Regions from separate parts of the Rhodohalobacter sp. SW132 genome, predicted to be linked through region 2. Evidence: riboswitches for the same ligand, from Rfam matches in the RefSeq annotation. Region 2 holds a riboswitch; the other holds the start of a gene.
The links. Region 2 has a riboswitch for thiamine pyrophosphate ahead of DYD21_RS16125 (TonB-dependent receptor). Riboswitches for the same ligand answer to the same signal wherever they lie in the genome.
Positions count from the first base shown of each region.

Region 1: another riboswitch for thiamine pyrophosphate. It lies ahead of thiM (hydroxyethylthiazole kinase); the one in region 2 lies ahead of DYD21_RS16125 (TonB-dependent receptor).

Region 1 covers NZ_QUOK01000001.1:778,599-786,163, forward strand. The annotation lists gene DYD21_RS03315 (heavy metal translocating P-type ATPase) at 1-1,211, shown strand, start outside; gene DYD21_RS03320 (hypothetical protein) at 1,323-1,802, shown strand; gene DYD21_RS03325 (hypothetical protein) at 1,890-2,096, shown strand; gene DYD21_RS03330 (type II glyceraldehyde-3-phosphate dehydrogenase) at 2,117-3,145, shown strand; gene DYD21_RS21185 (DUF5676 family membrane protein) at 3,157-3,642, shown strand; gene DYD21_RS21415 (GDCCVxC domain-containing (seleno)protein) at 3,639-3,845, shown strand; gene DYD21_RS03345 (DUF2231 domain-containing protein) at 3,924-4,979, shown strand; gene DYD21_RS03350 (FAD-binding oxidoreductase) at 5,082-5,753, shown strand; TPP riboswitch at 5,859-5,955, shown strand; gene thiM (hydroxyethylthiazole kinase) at 6,045-6,854, shown strand; gene thiE (thiamine phosphate synthase) at 6,847-7,500, shown strand.
Region 2 covers NZ_QUOK01000009.1:195,297-202,861, forward strand. The annotation lists gene DYD21_RS16120 (YkoF family thiamine/hydroxymethylpyrimidine-binding protein) at 90-695, opposite strand; gene DYD21_RS16125 (TonB-dependent receptor) at 791-3,115, opposite strand; TPP riboswitch at 3,198-3,291, opposite strand; gene DYD21_RS16130 (hypothetical protein) at 3,419-4,279, shown strand; gene DYD21_RS16135 (DUF6428 family protein) at 4,467-4,943, shown strand; gene DYD21_RS16140 (DUF2911 domain-containing protein) at 5,120-5,665, opposite strand; gene msrA (peptide-methionine (S)-S-oxide reductase MsrA) at 5,703-6,278, opposite strand; gene DYD21_RS16150 (SLC13 family permease) at 7,031-7,565, opposite strand, start outside.

The DNA.
Region 1 (7,565 bases), on a different contig from region 2:
GTACGCAGGACCTGGCCAACCGGGCGGCTTTTTGGCTAACAATCGTGGCTATAGGCGGTGGTCTTCTCACATTCTTTGCATGGACACTCTTTACAGGACAGGATCTCAGTTTTGCCATTAACCGAACCGTAACGGTGATGGTAATCGCCTGTCCACACGCACTTGGCCTGGCCATTCCCCTGGTTGTTGCCGTTTCAACAACATTGGCAGCTACGAACGGATTTTTGATTCGTAACCGTACGGCATTTGAAGAAGCGCGAAATCTGGGAGCCGTCATTTTTGATAAAACCGGAACCCTGACCGAAGGTACGTTCACGGTAACCGATATCCTGAATTTCAACGAAGAAATTAGTGATGAGGAGCTTCTGAATTATGCAGCGGCTGTTGAGGTCAACTCTGAACATCCGATTGCCAGAGGCATCCTTGAAAAAGCCGGTGAGACATGGAAAGTGGAGGACTTCAATTCCATAACCGGAAAAGGTGTGGAAGGGAATGTGAAAGGTAAATCGGTGAAGGTGGTCAGCCCGGGCTATGTTCGGGATGAAAACATGGAATATCCAAAGGACCAAGTAGAGGATATCTCATCGCAGGGTAAAACAGTTGTTTTTGTGGTTCTTGATGATGAACTGCATGGAGCTATTGCACTCGGTGACAAGATTCGACCGGAGTCAAGAGACGCGATTGACCAGCTTCACGAAATGGGAATTCAATGCGTGATGCTAACCGGAGATAATCGTCAGACTGCCGAATATGTGGCCAAAGAACTTGGCATCGACCAGGTGTTTGCCGAGGTGCTGCCGGATGAAAAAGCTGAAAAAGTGAAAGAGGTACAAGAGCAGGGAATGAAGGTGGCGATGACCGGTGACGGTGTAAATGATGCACCTGCACTTGCCACCGCGGATGTGGGAATTGCTATTGGCGCCGGATCAGATGTAGCCGTGGAGACCGGAGACATCGTGCTGGTTCGGGACAATCCGATGGATGTAGCTCATGTGATTCAGCTTTCCAAAGCAACGTATAGCAAAATGGTTCAAAACCTGTTCTGGGCCACTGGTTATAACGTGGTTGCCATACCACTGGCTGCGGGTGTGCTATTTGTCTGGGGCATTATTCTGAGCCCGGCGATGGGCGCTGTTTTGATGTCGCTCAGTACAGTAATCGTTGCGATTAATGCACGGTTTTTGAAGATGGAGGGAAGTGGTACTGAGTAGAAGGTATTGAGTATTGAGCACTCCCCTCTCGAGAGGGAAAATCGGAAAACTCAACTGTATTAAAAAAACTAAAAAATCAAAATGTACAAACCTAAAACAAGAGGTAACACAATGAAGAATTTTATCTTAACAACAATCGCACTGTTCACCATGATTCTATTTACGAATCCGGTGACAGCACAGGATCATCAACATCACGAGAAACATGAACAGATGATGCAAATGATGGAAGATTCAGAGATGCGAGCCATGATGATGGAACGTATCGCCGAAAATCCTGAAATGCACCGGGAAATGATGAAGCATATGAGAAAGGCCATGATGGAAAATATGCAGCAGATGGATCACTCTGAGATGATGGGCCAAATGCGCCAACGCATGAATGACCCGGAGATGAAGGAACGGATGCAGGAGCACATGAAAATGATGCAATCCATGATGGAAGGAGAAGTGATGGATCACTCGATGATGAGGGAAAAAATGCAGGACTCAGAGATGATGAGAATGCATATGATGTGCATGCAAATAATGCACGGAGATGATATGGACGGTGGCGACACTGAAGCCGGTGATCATGAAGAGCATCATTAGATAATTATTTTAAAGACCTCCAAGGTTTCCCGCAAAGCGATCCCTATGGGGCAAAACCTTGGAGGTCTGAATCTAACCCCCGACTCTATGGAATCATTGAACGAAATCTTAACCAACTGGTATCCGGTTTTTTTCATTCTGAGTGCCGTGATTGCACTCACTGTTTGGGCATGGGCAAGCAAAAAGAAAGCCCGGCTGGATATAGATAAGGCGAATAAACTGATTTTGAAACGTCGGTATCGAAATGGAGAGATTTCCAAAAAAGAGTATGAAACTCGAATCGGTGACACATAACACTAAATCAATCTGAGATTATGAAAAAAATCAACGTAGCAGTAAACGGATATGGAGTGATTGGAAAAAGGATCGCTGAAGCATTAGATCTGCAAGACGATATGGAATTGATTGGTATTGGGGATGTGGCTGCCGACTGGCGGATAAAAGTTGCAGCCCAAAAATATAGTGTATTTGCCAATACAGAAGAAGGCCGCAACGCGATGGCTCAGGAGAACATTCAGGTAGCCGGTGATCTTGATGATCTGCTTGATGGCGCCGATGTGGTTGTGGACTGTGCTCCCAAAAAATTCGGCGCACAAAATGCTGAAAAATATCGGCAAGCAGGTGTAAAATTTATCGTGCAGGGTGGAGAAAAGCATCAAACAACAGGCCATTCCTTCACCGCCGAATCTAACTACACCTCGGCTTTAGGCAGGGAGTCGACGCGTATTGTCTCTTGTAATACGACTTCCATCGTGCGTACGCTAAGTACGTTAAAACGTGCAGATTTATTAGAAAAAGCACGCGGTACGCTTCTGCGACGAGCCACCGATCCATGGGAAAGTCACAAAAACGGAATTATGAATACAATGGTACCCGAACCGGAGATTCCCAGTCACCAGGGGCCGGATGCTCAAAGTGTGGATCCTGATCTGGATGTAGTAACCGCAGCTGTGAAAGTGCCGCAAACACTTTCCCACCTACACTACTGGACTGTGCAATTGACCAGGGAAGCATCCAAAGAAGAAGTTCTGGAAGCGTTTGCGAGCTCTACCCGAACAGCATTCATAAAAATGAGCGATGAACTTTCTGCTAATAATGCTGTCAAAGAGTTGATGCTCGACCTTGGCCGGCCGCACGGAGATATGTACGAAGTAGCCATCTGGGAAGACATGCTTAAAGTAGAGGGAGATGAGCTGTACTACGCTTATTTGGTAGATAATCAAGCCATCGTTATTCCCGAAACCATCGATGCCATACGTGCATTAACGGAAGCTGAATCCGATCCCAAAAAATCGATTGAAAGGACAAATCAGTCACTGGGTGTCAGGCAACGGTTTGTATAGAGAACAAAATTATGAGTAAACACACATTTTGGATGATCATCGGATGCGGGCTTCCGCTGTTGCTGCTATTTCTTGCACCTGTTATCGGGCTTAGCAGTAATATCGCCATTTTCATTTTTATCATTGCTATGTTCGCCTGTCATCTGCTGATGGCGAAAAACATCACGGACATGACACTAACAAGCCAAATCAACACAAATCATAGAGGAGAACCCATGAAAAAATTAAACATTAAAAAACTCGGATTGGCCTTCGGTTCTACGACAGCGATCCTGTATCTGGGGTGTGTTCTGTTAATGATCATCGTAGGACAGGAAGGAACTGTTGCCTTCTTTAATACACTCCTGCATGGTTTCGATACATCAGCCATTATCCGGATGGATATCCCCTGGTGGGAAGCTGTGATGGGAATCGTTCAGATATTTATTTTGGGATGGTTAACGGGAGCACTTGTAGCGGCAATTTATAATGTTGGATCAGATCCAAATATAGAATGAGTCTTATCAATAAATCAGAAATTACATGTCCTAATTGCGGTTATAAGAAAACTGAGGTGATGCCAGTGGATGCATGTCAGTTTTTCTATGAATGTGAATCATGCCATACCATTCTGAAACCTGAAAAAGGCGACTGCTGTGTGTTTTGCAGTTATGGAACGGTTCCTTGTCCGCCGGTGCAGAAATCGAAAGGCTGTTGCTGATCAAGCCTAAGTCCAAATTTAATCCGGCCTGATTACTTCTAAAAATCCAATTAATCAATAACCATTACACTATTAACCATGTTACCTGACTGGATACCCAACATACACCCGTTCGTTGTTCACTTTCCCATTGCTCTGCTTGTCATAGCCGTTCTGTTTGATCTGGCCCGACTCTGGTTCAGGGAACAGAGCTGGCTGCAAAATGCAGTGATTACACTATATACACTGGGAACCGTTGGTCTGATCGCCGCATTTCTTTCCGGCCGGCAGGCGGTGGAGACCGTCTCCGTTACCGGTGATGCCGTTCCGGTTGTCACCTCCCACGAAGACTGGGCACTCTACACACTGATCTTTTTCGGAATATTCACCGCCATCCGCCTCTGGACCTGGTGGAAGGAACTGGAAAAAGGCTGGGTGCTTCCCGCACTGATTGTGCCTGCTTTGATTGGTACAGGAATGCTATGGTACACGGGTGAACAGGGAGCCAAACTGGTATATAAGCACGGTGTGGCTGTGGGCGAAATTGACCGGCTTGGTCAGCAGATTGAAGAGCTTGAGCAGCGACTTGCCGGATTCCGGGAAGAAGCCGGGCCTGAAATGCGGGATGACGGCTCATGGATCTGGAGAATCGGTGCCGGTGCAGACCAGGTAATCACTGAATCTTTCAGCACCGAAGGTGTGGAAACTGTTGACGCTTCAACCGGACGGGATGATGGACGTATTCACCTCGAACTATCAGCCACAGATGAAAAGGCGTTTCTTTATACCGAAGGCGATCTGAGTGCTGTCGATGGACGTGCTGAAGTTAATCTGACTGATTTCAATGGCGAATTTCTGCTGATCCATCACTTTACCGATAGCGAGAGTTATCAGTATATCCGAATCTCAGGATCTGAACTTCAGCAAGGCCAAATAGTAAATGGATCAGATAATGTTCTCGGTGCAGGCCGGGTTGAAACCGGTGGATGGACAACGTTTAGGGTAACTGCTTCTGGTCAACATTTTTACGGGTATCAAAACGGAAATACCATCGTCCATACCCATGCTGATGAGATGGAAGAAGGAAGAACTGGCTTTGCATTTACCGGTTCCGGAAATATTAAAATTCGGCTGATTGAATTTACTGCGCTTTAACTCAGGAATCTATCTGCATCTACAAAAGTCTGTTTTCGAAATACTATGAATGTATAGAGGGGCATAATTGTACTATTGGTAAATCAAACAAAATCATAAATTATGTCCTATACAGTCAAAATTAAAGACATTCAGAATATTACGCACGATGTAAAACAGCTAACGTTTGAAAAGCCGGGTGGATATGAATTTTCACCGGGGCAGGCTACAGAAGTGGCGATTGATAAAGAAGGATGGCGTGATGAGAAACGCCCATTTACTTTTACTTCCCTTCCCAAAGATGATTACCTGGAGTTTGTGATTAAAATCTATCCGGAACACGACGGGGTGACGGAACAAATTGGAAAACTGGAACCCGGGGATAACCTGATGATCGGTGATGCGTGGGGTACGATTCAATATGATGGTGAAGGTGTTTTTCTTGCCGGAGGTGCCGGCGTGACGCCATTCATCGCCATACTCCGTGATCTGCACGAAAAAAGTGAAATTGGAGATAATCACCTCATTTTTTCAAATAAATCACCTAAAGATGTAATTCTGAAAGAAGAGTTCGAATCGATACTGGGTATCCAATTTACCAGTCTGGTAACCGATGAATTCTCCAAAGATGACCTGTTCCTGGATGGCTATATTGATAAAGATTTTCTCAAAAAACAGATTACCGATTTCGAACAGCCGTTTTATGTTTGTGGACCTAAAGAATTCAATGAAGCGATGATGACCTACCTGAAAGAACTTGGTGCGGATCCCGATGCTCTTGTGTTTGAGGAGTGATCTCAGCATTTGCTCATTTATTCAAAAAAATCCTTTTTAAAATTTAAAAAGTGAGCATCAAAACGGGGATTTCCCTGCCATTGACGCTCACTTTTTGTATGTTCCATACACCATTAGGGGTGCCCCGTTCTCAGGGGCTGAAATAATACCCTTATCACCTGATCCGGATCATACCGGCGGAGGGAAATGGATTGATTCGCTCATATTCTTTAGTGAGTGAGTGAACCTGTTTTCTCTTCCCGCCCGTTGTGACCGATCTCGATCTGAAATTATCAAAAAAACTGCACAGCCATGAATGAAGCTGAACGTACATCAAACCACCTGCAAAATGTGAGAGAGACCGGGCCGCTGGTCCACAATATTACCAACTATGTAGTGATGAACAATACCGCAAACGCACTGCTCTCGCTGGGTGCTTCCCCTGTGATGGCGCATGCCAAAGAAGAAGTCGCCGACATGGCAGCCATCGCCAGTGCACTGGTTATCAATATCGGAACGCTGAGCCCGCACTGGGTGGAGGCAATGGAGATTGCGATGAAATCAGCCGCTGAAAACGGCGCGCCAATTATTATTGACCCCGTAGGTGCAGGCGCAACACCGTATCGCACAGATACGCTCAAGAAATTGATTGGTGCTACTTCGCCGGATATCATTCGGGGAAATGCATCTGAAATCGGCGCACTTTACACTGCTGATGTAAAAACAAAGGGTGTGGACAGCACACAGGAGAGCCACTCATCGGTTAACGCCGCTCACCACCTGGCCGGGGAATATAGCTGCGTGGTGGTTGTAAGCGGCGAAACAGACTATATCGTTTCAGAAAATGAAACGCGGACCGTACATAACGGGCATTCGCTGATGGGCCGCGTGACCGGAATGGGGTGTACAGCTTCGGCGCTCATCGGGGCGTTTGCCGGTGCGGGAATTGATCCCGTAGAAGCGTCACTCTCTGCCATGCGTGTGATGGGCATTGCCGGTGAGATGGCTGCTGAAAAATCGGCCGGCCCAGGCTCATTTCAGACCCACTTCCTTGATGCACTCTACGTATTGGACAACCAGGGAATAGAATCGCGACTGAAACCGGAGGAAACCCATGCGTAAGGCCGACCTGAGCTTATACCTGGTAACCGACCGGGAAATGATGAAAGAGAACAGTCTGCCCGAACTGGTGCAAATAGCAGCGGAAAATGGAGTAACGACAGTTCAACTTCGGGAAAAGAACGCTTCAACCCGGGAATTTATCCGGCTGGGATTTGAGCTGAAAAAAGTACTTGATCCGCTTCACATTCCTCTGATTATAAACGATCGGGTGGATGTTGCATTAGCGGTAGACGCAGCGGGCGTTCACCTCGGTCAGAACGATATGCCCGTGAGCATCGCGCGAAATCTTCTCGGCCGGGATAAAATCATCGGACTATCGGTGGAGACGGAAGAAGACCTGGAAACGGTGGATGCACTCCAGCCGGATTACCTGGGTGTGAGCCCTATATACAGCACGCCTACAAAAACCGACACCAAACGGGAGTGGGGACTCACCGGACTGAAAATGATCTCGGAGAGAACCAGTTATCCACTTGTTGCGATCGGCGGAATAAACATCGGAAATGCACAGTCCATATTGAAAAATGGAGCCGATGGACTGGCAGTTGTATCAGCAATTTGCGCTTCTGAAGATCCCGGCTGCGCCACTGCCGAACTCCGCAAACAAATTGATGCGATAATCAAACCTCAGGCGCATGGAATTTGATCTAAACCCTGAGTTCTATTTTAAGATGGAGTTAATTCGTGACTGATACTGTCAAGAAAGGAGAT
Region 2 (7,565 bases):
TTATGTCAATTTCTATTTTCGCCTAAATCATAACTACCGATATTCTCTCATATAACGCAATAGAATCTTTGCGCCATTTCGTCTAATCTTTAGATCTCGACCTCATCACCGGACGGGCTGTTGGCTGATATCGTTACGGTCATGATTGTATGCTTTGATCCCGCTTCTTCCGTGGCGCGTAACACTTTCTCCAATCCGCTGAACACATCCTGTGCTGATCCGGCAAGAATTGTTTCGTAATGTGTGGGTGTAACCTCTACCCCGTGCTTTTTCATCGCCTCAATCTGCTCGTAGATCAGGTCCATATAGTTGCCGCCGCCCATGGGATAGAGCGCAAATTTGGCCGTTACGTCCTTTTTAATGGAAGAGATTGAATTATGGTTCATCGGCTTTTCATCTTTGGCCATATAGCTGTGGCCTGCCGTATCGCCCGGACATCCAACAGAAAATGTGGCGCTGTAGACCGTATGAACTCCTGTTTTGGCAATATGCAAGAATACAGCCTGGCTCACATCAAAAATATGGGGAATTCGGCCCCTTGCAATGGTACTCACTTTATCTGTTTTCATCCACACTTTTGAGCTGTCTGTAGCTTTCAATGCATCCAGAATAAGATTCGAAAACCTGTCGCTCATCGGGTAAACGGAAAAGCTGCACCCCGCAATTCGTTGTTCTTCGCTTGTATTGGCAGACATAATAAATCGGATTTAGGTTTTGACTGATAATGAAAATTCAAAGTGCTCCTGTTCAACCTCCAAACAGGAGCACTTCGAAGACGCCTCTCTAATAATCAGAACCGAATCGTGAGTTCGGCAAACAGATGTCTCGGCGGCTGGACAATATATCCCGGTGAATCAAAAGTACCGTCAAAATTTGTATCCACAGGAGCCCCGTTTGTATAATAAAGCTCATCGAATACATTATGTAATTTTATTGATGCCGAGATGTTCCGGCTGATTGTCGCATCCACTCCAAAATTTGTTATAAACGAGGAAGGAAGCGTAAGATCGTCGCGGTTTGTCAGCTCCAGGTACGCCTCCCCAATGTACCGCCCGGTGAGCGAAACGTTGAGAAAATCGTAAAACATATAGTTGATGGTACCGTTTGCAAGCCACTCCGGACTGAGGATCGACTGCCTGTCGGTGAATACCTGGCCAGAACCCCCGGGTGAAAATTCGCTGATCCGGGTTTGCATCCAAGTTGCGTTTCCGGAAAGCGACAGACGGTTCATCGGCATCCAGAGCCACTCTGCTTCAATTCCGGCCCTGTAGCTCTCATCAATATTTTCGCGAAGCTGGATAAATCCTTCCGGGATAAAATCGCCGGTTGGTGAGATTTCGTTTTCAAACTGCATGTAGAATCCATTCAGTTTTCCGGATAAACTCGCGGATCGAAACCGCACTCCCCCTTCCACGTTGTTCACATATTCAGCCCTTACCGAGCTTCTGTCACTTACAACATCCAGATTGCCCGGGTTGATGTTTGTGGCTCCCAGAATATCCTGGCGGGTCGGTTCGCGTCCGCTTCTTCCAAACGATCCGTAGATATCAAACCGGTCGGTTACAAACCAAGTTACGCCCGCTTTGGGATTTAAAAACGTCCATTGTCTTACCGGAACGTCAATCGTAGAAGCAGCTACTCCTCCATTGACCAGAAACTGTGTGTCGGGGTTTAACTCCAGCCAGACGGACCGCAGCTGCAGATCACCGTACAGTTCAACATCACCCATCCGGTAACTTGCTTTGGCAAAAGCACTGAGTTCATCTTTTTGAGATTGGTCGGAATAGAAAAGATCTGCGCTTTCCGGGTTGAAGGTCTCTTCATTCACGCGATCAAACCGATAGGCGTGTATGCCGCCAGAAAGTTCAAAACGATCTCCATCCGTATACTGCAAGGAGGAAAGCAGTCCATAGTGGTCGTTAAACAGGCTGAAAACCTGCTGTACAAATTCCCCGTCATCCCCGGGAAATCCTACGGGAAAATCTCCGCCGGCCCCGCCGTAGTAAAGGGATGATGCAAGCGAGAGCCGATCGCTAAAGCTTCGCCCGTACTGGAACTGCAGAAACTGCTGACCAAAATTATCTTCGTCATGCACGGAAATCGTATTCGCCCTCGGGTTCTCTCGAATCAACTGAATTGGAACCGGATCGTAAGCCAGCTCATTAAACGTGTATCCCGTAAAAGCAGTGACTTTGAAAATATTAGTACTTCCAAAATAACCGCCTGACAGAAAAAAAGATCTCGATTCGGTGCCAGAGTGATTTCGGTAGCCGTCTGATTCGGTCTGGGTAAAGCGGGTCTGCAGCCCAAAATTATTGATGGAACCGGTGTTAACCTCCGTACTCAGCCGATAGGAATTGAATGCGCCGCCGGTGAGTTTAACTTCACCTGACGGATCATCCATCGTGATATTTTTTGACTCAAAATTTACGGAACCTGCGTAGGATGCCGTTCCATTCGTGCTGGTTCCTACGCCGCGCTGCACCTGAACCGACTGAATACTGTTACCAAAATCGTTGAAATTTGAAAAGAAAACGCCCTGATCAATCATATCGTTGAGCGGAATTCCGTTTAGCGTCATGTTGATCCGGGTTTGATCCATTCCCCGAAGACGCATGTACCCGTAGTTGGCAAAACGTGTGCCTGAATCGGAATGCGTAAGGATAGAAGGAGTAAATCTTTCAAGAGTGTAGATGGGATCCTGCCCCACATTATCCTGTTCCAGCCGCGCTCTTTCCACGGTTGTCTGCGTAAATGGTGCGCGTTCACTCACGCGCACACCCTCCACAAAAATTTCGTCACCCCAGACTGCACCCTGCTGAAGATAAATTTCGAGCGGCTGACCGGGAGTTTCGATCTGTAAACGTGAGGGTTGATAACCTACAAACCGAACTTCAATAGCTTGCTCGGCTGTTGAGAGTAATTCAAGACGAAATTCCCCTTCGCTGTTGGTTACAGTTCCGTTCTGTGTGTGCAGCTGTGTAACGGTTGCGCCGGGTATCGGCTCACCTGAATCTGAATCGTACACGGTTCCTGTTGCCACCTGGGCTGATAATTGGGTTGCAGCCGAACATAATAGCAGTACAAAAACAGTGAGTAACTTTGTTGCTTGCATTGTAATCCTTTAAAAAATACTTAGGTTTACGGCAGGAGCAACTTGAATGACGGGCAAGTTTGAACAGGTTCTAATTCAATGAAACCCATTCGCACGGTTTCCCTTCGCCGGAATTACCCGGTTCAGGTTCATGGGGTATGATCTCAGCCCTTTAACAAGCACCCCCAACCTTAATTGGTTGAATGAAGCAATTAAACTACCGGTAAATAAAATAAGTTCAAAGTGATTCACAACATTATTGCTGCATGTTGATATTAACATTATCATAGGTATGTGTTATTACCAGACCTTATTTGAGCTCTTATGAAACGATTTCTTTCTATTTATTTTGTTATGATGATCTCACTGCTTCCTCTCCATCTGGTGGCACAAATTTCGCCGGAAGAAGTTACTGTAGATTCTACAAAAGCCATTGTACTTACCTTAACCGATGGCAGCCAGCTCCAGGGAGAAATTCTTTCGGTAACCGACACTGAACTTGAGCTGCAAAAACAGGCAGGACGTATTTTTGTTCGGCTTGATAGAATCGAGGTCATACATACTGCTGATCCCGATGCTCCACTCCGCAGATGGTTTAAGAACCCGAACACGAGCCGGCTTTTTGTATCTCCTACGGCACGCCCCCTCCAAAAAGGCCAGGGATACTATCAGAATGTCTATATTTTTATTTCCGGATTATCTTACGGTATTACGGATAACTTTTCGGTTACAGGCGGCATCAGCATGCTGCCCGGAGTACGAATTTCCAATCAGCTCTTTTTTGGTGGGGCACGGTTTGGCGGTGCTGTGAGTGAAAACCACTATTTTTCTGCAGGAGCCGTTGCCGCGACAGCCGGCGGAGCTGACTCAGCGCTCTACATCGGGTTTGGCAACTACACTTACGCACATAGCCGGGGAAGTTTTACAACCGGGATTACCACTTTCTCCGTGATGGATGATGTTGGGGCTTATTCCATACTTTTAGGAATGGATTACAGGTTCTCACAGCGAATTGCATTCGTAACTGAAAACCATGTTTTCCCGCAGGAGAGTGCAACGGTGTTGTCCTACGGTCTGCGCTTTATGGGTGAGCAGATGAGCGTTGACCTGGCATTTCTGCAACCGGGAGCGGGAATTAATGTAGGTTTCGGAATTCCTTTTCTCGATTTCGTATTCAATTTCTGATCCGGAAAACTAACGCCGGTTTCTGTTTCGATACACCCCTGTTGTCACAAGTGTGGAAATCTTCAGCCCCGGATAACGGCTTTTCGCCATTCTTGTGAACCTGAATTCTATTTAAGAGGGCATGTTGCAACAAGATTCTATTTATCGTATAATTACGATTAATGAAATCTTAATTATACCCTCCGATATGCTAACACTCAAAGAGTTAAAGAATACACTTCTGGAAACGGAACAGATCACTCTCCTTCAGCCGGACGGCACCCCGGTCCCACACCATTTTCACATTACTGAGGCGGGTTTGGCAACCAAACATTTTATAGATTGTGGCGGTACCCTTCGAAAAGATGAGTCCTTAACGATGCAGGTTTGGGTTGCAAATGATACGCATCACAGACTGACTCCCTCCACTCTGCTGAAAATCCTCGATAAAGCTGCTCCTTTACTCAACAGTGATGAAATTCCAGTAGAGATTGAATATCAATCTGAATCGAATACCATCGGGAAATACCGTCTCGGTTTTAATGGAGATGCATTTCAACTGATTCCCACCCAAACTGAGTGCCTCGCTTTGGATCAATGCGGAATGGATGTGTTGAAGAAGAAAGCCGGCCAGGTTATTTCTGCTACAGGCAACGGATGTGAACCAAACAGCGGCTGCTGCTGATTTATTTGATGATGAAATTGGAGAGGGAGCTTACAAAGCTATACTCGTGAAAGGTGCCGATTGTGAATCAACCCAAACGGGTTCAAAATTCATGGGAGATGCCACGCCAAGGCGTGGCATGACCTTAATATTATTCGTTTTTCAAAACCTCCCACTGATGCCACACAGGTATTAAATCAATCGTTTACCGGTTCAATCTGTACGGCAACTTTGGTTTCATCCCAATGGATAATCATGTCACCTGAATCTTCCGAAATATTTTCGAAGTAGATCATCATCTGCTCCATGAAATGCGACTCTTGCGCATCCACTTCTACGCGCAGCAGATCTTCACTCTCATCATATTCGGTTCCCCATGAAAGTTTATTATTGATGATGATGGTCCAGCTATCCTCGCCGGGAATGGTATAGAGTGAATAGGTTCCGGCTTCGATATGTTCTCCTTCAAACAAAACATCATCGGAAAAAGTAATCGCGGTGGATTCATTTGCGCCGGTTCTCCACACCTGGTTTAGCGGTACCAGACCACCAAAAATTGCCCGGTCTCTCACGCCTGGCCTGCCGTACGTTAAAGAGACTTCTGTCAGCCCTATAGTCTGACTCACCGCCGCATTGGGACTCGCCCAAACTCTGTCTGTTGTCCTCTCCTGAGCGTTCAGTTCAAAAACTGAAAAGAGTGCGGTACAAAGTGCAATTGATAAAACAGCCGTAATTTTCTTCATGATATTGTTTGATTAGTTTTTTTGGATTGAATTGAGTTTAATTTGCTTCCTGCAGAAGATGCGGGAAGTCTTTCTTGAATTTCGCAATTTTTGGCGCAATTACAACCGAGCAGTACCCGGCATTCGGATTGTTATTAAAATAATTTTGGTGGTAATCTTCCGCAACACTATAATTTGAGAGCGGTGTAATTTCCGTCACGATAGAATCGTCCCACAAATCAGATTTATCTGTTTTTTTGAGTGAATTCTCAGCGATCATTTTCTGATCATCATTATGGAAAAAAATAGCGGAACGATACTGCGGTCCCACATCATTGCCCTGACGGTTCAGAGTCGTAGGATCGTGTGTATGCCAGAATACTTCCAGTAATTCTTCAAAACTTATCTCTTCGGGATTGTAGGTGACCCTTGCAACTTCAGCATGACCAGTATTGCCGCGTACCACTTGTTCGTATGTTGGGTTTTGAACATGCCCACCGGCATACCCCGATTCCACTGCGATAACGCCATTCACACGCTGATAAATTGCTTCTACACACCAGAAGCATCCCGCACCAAAAGTGGCTACTTCCGTGTCATCTCCTGTCTCATCGCCATAGTTTTGTACTGTCATTGTAATACCAAAAAAGATTAGTAATAAGATCCATTTCATTGCAGAACCTATTTAGTTTGTGTTCGCTGCTATCAAACATCAGTATACAAAGAATCGTGCCATAATTGGGTTCGTTTTTTGGATGATCTATCGTCAGGCAGATAAATTTCGATTCTGCAGAAATTCTGCATAAACAAACTTCTTCATAAACAAATTAGTGTCAAGTCAATTTTGATTTTTCGGTTTAATACAATACCCTCATCCGCTGACTCCACGTCATCGGATGAGTGGGTAGGAGTAAGATATTACTCTATAAGTTTATGCACTGGATCATGTAAAGTCCGGACAATTCACCGGATGAAGCGAATTCATCCGGTGAAGATTTGCACCAATCATACCCGTCGATACATAATTGACACGACACTATAATCTCCAGTAAAGTTTGTGGGTGAAAAATTCTTATGCTTTTTATGAAGGCTCCCGGTCATGTGGCATCACCCATCCTGGTTCGGAATGTTAAACTCAGCCAGTGATATACTGTTGATTTATGCGAAGGCGGGTGATCGCGGAACAAAGTCGGCGATGACGTCTCAAAGGAGTTTGTAGCTGTTACACCTTCTGGTCTTTTCGGTTCAGCGAACCGGGTTACGTAGGAATAAGATTGTGTACCTGTTATGACTTCCGAGCTTCTCGGTTCGGCGAACCGAGGTACGTAGAAATTCTGTATAAACGTCCTATAATAAACCAGCTGCTACAAGGCTGCTTAAGATACATCAAAACGGCCATATCAGCGGTATAAAAATGGTAGCTAATACCCAGAAAAGTAAATTTAACGGTACTCCGATTTTGAAAAAGTCAATCACTTCATAACGGCCCGGACCATAAATCATAGTGTTGGTTTGATAGCCAAAGGGTGTAATCAGGCTCAGGGATGCTGCAAAGGTTACCGCATACAAAAAAGGTTCCGGTGCAACCTCCATTGTTTCCGCTGCTTTTATTGCGATAGGTGCAAGCAGTGCCGCAGAAGCGTTGTTTGACATCACAGCTGTAATAATCAGAGTAAAAAAGAAAAAACCAGACATCAGCACCGTCGGTCCAAAGCCGGCAAGCAAATCGATCATACCTCCGGCCATCAGTTCAGCGGTTCCTGTTTTATCCATAGCTGTACCCAGCGGAAGAACTCCGGCTAACAGCATTACCACTTTCCAGTTCACCGCGTCATACGCCTCATTTGTTTTCAGGCAGCCGGTTAAAACCATCAAAACGACACCGGCTATAGCGCTGATTACAATCGATGTAAATCCAAGA